One region of the Mobilicoccus sp. genome, then DNA from elsewhere that is predicted to be linked to it. Evidence: predicted binding sites of a transcription regulator. Region 1 holds the regulator's gene; the other holds the start of a gene.
What was found. The regulator LexA, encoded in region 1, represses DNA repair genes until DNA is damaged. The targets are predictions, from matches to a motif close to TCGAACANNTGTTCGA.

Region 1 (2,394 bases):
CTGCGGGAACGGCGGGCGTCGCCGAGGGTCAGGCCCGGGCGCGCAGGTCCCGAGAGCTCTCGCAGAGGGCATCGAGTGTCGCCCTCACCGCGGGCACGCGCTCGAGATCGGGGGTGGTGACGACGTGCACGGTGCGGTGCGACGGCGGGTCGAGCGGACGGATCGCGACCCCGGGGTTGGTGATCGCCGCGAGGATGAGATCCGGGATCAGCGCGACGCCGAGGCCTGCGGCGACGAACCCCTGGACGGCGACGTAGTCCTCGGTCTCGTAGCGCACGGCGGGCTCGAAGCCCGCCGCGTGACCGAGGGAGAGCAGATGACCCCGGCAGCGCGGGCATCCCGCGATCCACGTCTCCCCGGCCAACTCGGCGAGGGGGACCACGTCGGCCTCGGCGAGCGGGTGCGTGGGGGGAAGGGCGACCCGCACGGCATCGTCGAGAAGTGCGTGCGTCGTGAGTCCCTCGAGGTCCTCACCGCGCGCCACGTCGGTGCCCTCGTAGGCGAACGCCACGGCGAGGTCGCAGTCTCCGGCCCTGAGCGCGGCGAGCGATTCCGGGGGCTCCGCCTCGGTGAACGTGACGGAGACGTCGGGGTGTCGCTCCGCCATGAGCGCCAACGCGTGGGGGAGCAGGGTGCTCGAGGAGGAGGGGAACGCCATGAGCCGCACCCGCCCCGCCCGGAGACCGGCGATGGCGGCGACCTCGTCCTCGGCCTCGTCGAGGGCCGCGAGAACCGGGCCGGCGTGCCGCACGAGCACCTCGCCGGCCTCGGTGAGCCGGATCGAGCGACCGATGCGCTCGACGAGGACGGTGCCCAGACGCTGTTCGAGTCGCCGCACCATCTGCGAGACCGCCGGCTGGGAATAGCCCAGGGAGGTGGCGGCGCCGGTGAAACTGCCCTCGTCGGCGATGGCTTTCATGACTCTCAGGCCGCCGGCGTCGATCATGCCCCCAGCCTACGGGTGCGTCCGGCCGGGGACACCAAAGCACGGACAACCCGGGCTGAGTGGGCGCCGCCGGGCACCGGGCCACGGCGGGTCACTGCGCCTCCGCCCTTCTCACGAGCAGTGGCGACGACGACCGGTCGGCGGCCGCGTGGTCGAGCCCGCCGTCCCGCGACAGGCGGGCCTCCGGGGGATCCCGAGGACGTCAGATGCTCCGCATGACGGCCGTGACCTTGCCGAGGATCGTGGCCTCGTCCCCGTCGATGGGGTCATAGCTGGGGTTGTGCGGCAGCAGCCAGACGTGGCCGTCGCGTCGCTTGAAGGTCTTGACGGTGGCCTCACCCTCGATCATCGCCGCGACGATGTCACCGTTCTCGGCTGTGGGTTGGGAGCGCACGACGACCCAGTCCCCATCGCAGATCGCGGCGTCGATCATCGAATCGCCCGCGACCTTGAGGAGGAAGAGCCGGCCGTCGCCGACGAGCTCCCGGGGCAGGGGGAAGACGTCCTCGACCATCTCCTCGGCCAGGATGGGGACCCCGGCGGCGATGCGGCCGAGGAGCGGGACGTACGTCGGCTCCGGGCGTGCGTCGCGGTCGATGAGCTCGTCCTGGCCGGAGACGATGGCCTGCGCGATGGCGGCCGCGTCCGCGCCGGGCGGAGGAGCGACGATCTCGAGGGCCCGGGGCCTGTTCGGGTCCTTGCGCAGGTATCCCTTGCGCTCCAGTGCCGAGAGCTGGTGGGCGACGCTGCTCGGGCTGGTGAGCCCCACGGCCTCCCCGATCTCCCGCAGGCTCGGCGGGTACCCGCGCGAGTCCACCGAGATGCGGATGAAGTCGAGCACCTTGCGTTGGCGAGGCGTGAGCCCCGGGGTGTCGCGATGGCGGATCGTGCGGACCTTCTCCACGGCGTGTCCTCTCTGCGTGCTCATCCTGCCGACCGCCGCGCCCCCGGGCCGGCGGACCGCACGCATGGACCGGACCGACGGACGGACCGGTGGCCCGACCCACGTCCGTGGGGGTGTCCACCGCGCTGTCGCGTCGCGTGCCTGTGATGCGTCGTCGCAGGTCGAAGGGTTGTCGGAGGGCTCTGGTCGAATCCCTGCATGGACATCCTACGGTTGCTCGCACAGATGTTTCAAACATCTGTGCGACAGGTGTGGACAGCGTGTCGCGAGTGCGCGATGATCGTAACTGAGTTCGAAGGACACGTGCACGGGTCGACATCGTGCGCGTCGCTCTTCGTCAGGACTGTCTCGCGGTGGTCGCGATGACGGTGGCGACGGTTCGAACGCACTTCCCAGGGTCACGGCGCCCCGCGTCGGGTGACTCGGAGTCGGTGATCGTGAACGTCCGTGACAAGGAGGCTTCGATGACGATTCAGGCGTACGAATGTCGAGCGGCCCGCCGCGAGCAGGTGGCGGTCGCCTCGATCCCGGCGATGGGCGGGGA
Region 2 (2,394 bases), on a different contig from region 1:
CCCCGACACGGACCTCCTCCCCGACCGCGTCGGCGAGCATCCCGGGGGTGACCAGCGGTTTCCCGCGTTCGGCGGAGGACAGGTGCGCGGCGGTGACGAGACGGCACAGCGCCGCCCAGCCCCGCCCCGGCGCGACCCCGGCGCCGGCGCCGCGGGCGAGGACGACGACCCGAGGCGCGCGATCGTCGACGAGCGCACCGCCGCGTACCGGGGTGCGGGGGCCGCGAGTCCTCGCCGCGCCCGCAGGCATCCCGACCCCGAGTGCCCCGAGCCCGCCGCCGTCCCCCCCACCGTTCCCGTTGCCGTTCGCGTCGAGGCGATGCGGGGCGCCGGGGTGGAGCAACGCCCGCGCCGCGCCCTCGTCGAGGGCGAGGTCGACCCCGAGGACGGGGTCGATGCCGGCCGCGGTCGCCGCGCGCACGAACCGGACCGCGCCGTAGAGACCGTCGCGATCGGTGAGCCCGAGGATGCCCTGCCCGTCCGCGGCCGCGGCCTCGACGAGCGCGGCCGGGGACGAGGCCCCGTAGCGCATCGAGCTGCTCGAGGCGACGTGCAGATGAGCGAAGGGCATCGCGCTCAGCCCCGACCGGCGACGGCGAGACCGAGGTGGGCGGAGCCGGACTCGAAGGGCAACCCGAGAGCACCGAGCACGAGACCGTGGAAGGTCTCCGAGTCCCGCAGCAGGTCGTCGGCCTCGCGGGGGCTCGCGACCTGACCCGCCTCGAGCGCACCCCGACGAGCACCGCACAGGGCAAAGTAGTCGGCCCATTCGGTGAGTTCGGGCGCGAGGGAGGCGAGCACCGTCCACGTGTCCCGCATCGGGGCGGGACGACGGCCCGCGGGCCGAGACGTGCGGGCGGAGACGACCGCCGCCGCCGATCGCAGGGCGGCGAGGTGGGCGTTGACGTACCGGTCGTTCGTCGTCTCGCTGCGGTGTGCGCTGACGAGCGTCGAACGCGCGCGGTCGAGCAGGTCGAAGGTCGTGGCTGCGGGCATGACGGTGGCCTCTCCTCGGAGGGGATGGGGGGTGACGCCGACGGGGGGGACGAGGTCGCGTGGATGCGGGACGGGTTCGGCAGTCGTCGCGAACGGGACGTGACGGGGGACGTGAGTCGAGGACGTCGACCGGCCCGAGGGGGCGGTCGCGTCGGAGAGGGGTGGTCGTGGGGTGCAGGAGCGTGCGGACGGGGTGTGGTCAGTCACCGACGCGGAGGAGACGCCAGTCCTGCCCCCGGGCGAGGTCGTAGACGCCCGAGCCGGTGGAGCCACGGGCGACGGCGGTGACCCGCCACACGTACTCCTCGAGGTGGTTCGGCTGGAGGGCCCAGACGCCCCCGTCGTTCGCCAGGGCCCGCCGCCACCACGGCCGACGCATCACCCACCGGTCGTGGACGGCATCGACGTCGTAGACGCGGCCCTGCCAGATGAACCGCCGGGGCGGCACCTCGGACTCGGGGCATCCGTCGACCCGCGCGATCTGCACCTGGACCGGTTCGTCGTACCTGCGCATCGCACCTCCCCTGTCGAGGCCTCTTCGCGGGGCGCCCGCGACCGACCGCCGACGGCGTTTCGGGCACGGACGAAGACCACGAGACCTGGCTTGGGACCCGGCGTCGGAACCGGTGTCGGATCTGGTTCGAGACCCGGCGCCAGCCCTGTTCGAGCCCATTTTCGAATCGAACTTCTGTTCGATGCATCGAGAGTACACCCCACCACCGACAACCTGTCAACGATGACGAATGCGCAGCTCAGGGCCGATGCGGACCCTCGGTGTACACATGAACGACGGGTGGACGTGCGTCCGACAGGGGGCCGTCCGGCGGTCCGCCCCGACGCGGGCGTGACGTCCCCCGTGCCGTAGGCTCGACCGAACGGGCCGGCCGACGCAGGCCCTCCCCGCCCGGCTCAGGCGAGACGAGCAGACGAGGAGACGAGGAGACACGATGTCCGTCCCCGGGACACCCGCCGTGGCCACGCACGACTACGACCTCCCCACGCTGCGCGGCCGGGTGGAGTCCGTACTCACGAGCGAGATCGCCCACCAGCGAGACAGCCTCGCCCCGCTCGGCCACGACGTCGTCCCCCTCGTCGACGCGATCGCCGACCTCCTCGGTGCCGGCAAGCGCCTCCGGGCGGCGTTCTGTGACTGGGGCTATCGCGCGACGGGGGGTGTGCACACCGAGGGCATCGTCACGGTGGCCGCGGCGATGGAGATGTTCCAGGCGGCCGCGCTCATCCACGACGACGTCATGGACGACTCCCGCACCCGCCGCGGGCGCCCCACGGCGCATGTGCGCTTCGGCGAGATCCACACGGCCCACGACTGGTCGGGCGAGCCCGGGCGCTACGGCCTCGCCGGCGCGATCCTCGCCGGCAACCTCTGCCTCGTGTGGT

Region 2: the regulator LexA is predicted to act here: its motif matches at 1,677-1,692, upstream of RT054_RS04220 (DUF6504 family protein).

The regions. Positions count from the first base shown of each region.
Region 1 is NZ_DAMBGD010000004.1:162,448-164,841, reverse strand. Features, by position in the region: gene RT054_RS05195 (LysR substrate-binding domain-containing protein) at 29-946, opposite strand; gene lexA (transcriptional repressor LexA) at 1,149-1,874, opposite strand; gene RT054_RS05185 (LysM peptidoglycan-binding domain-containing protein) at 2,315-2,394, shown strand, end outside.
Region 2 is NZ_DAMBGD010000003.1:239,916-242,309, forward strand. Features, by position in the region: gene RT054_RS04210 (DNA polymerase III subunit alpha) at 1-571, opposite strand, end outside; gene RT054_RS04215 (SAV_6107 family HEPN domain-containing protein) at 577-996, opposite strand; gene RT054_RS04220 (DUF6504 family protein) at 1,196-1,510, opposite strand; gene RT054_RS04225 (polyprenyl synthetase family protein) at 1,944-2,394, shown strand, end outside.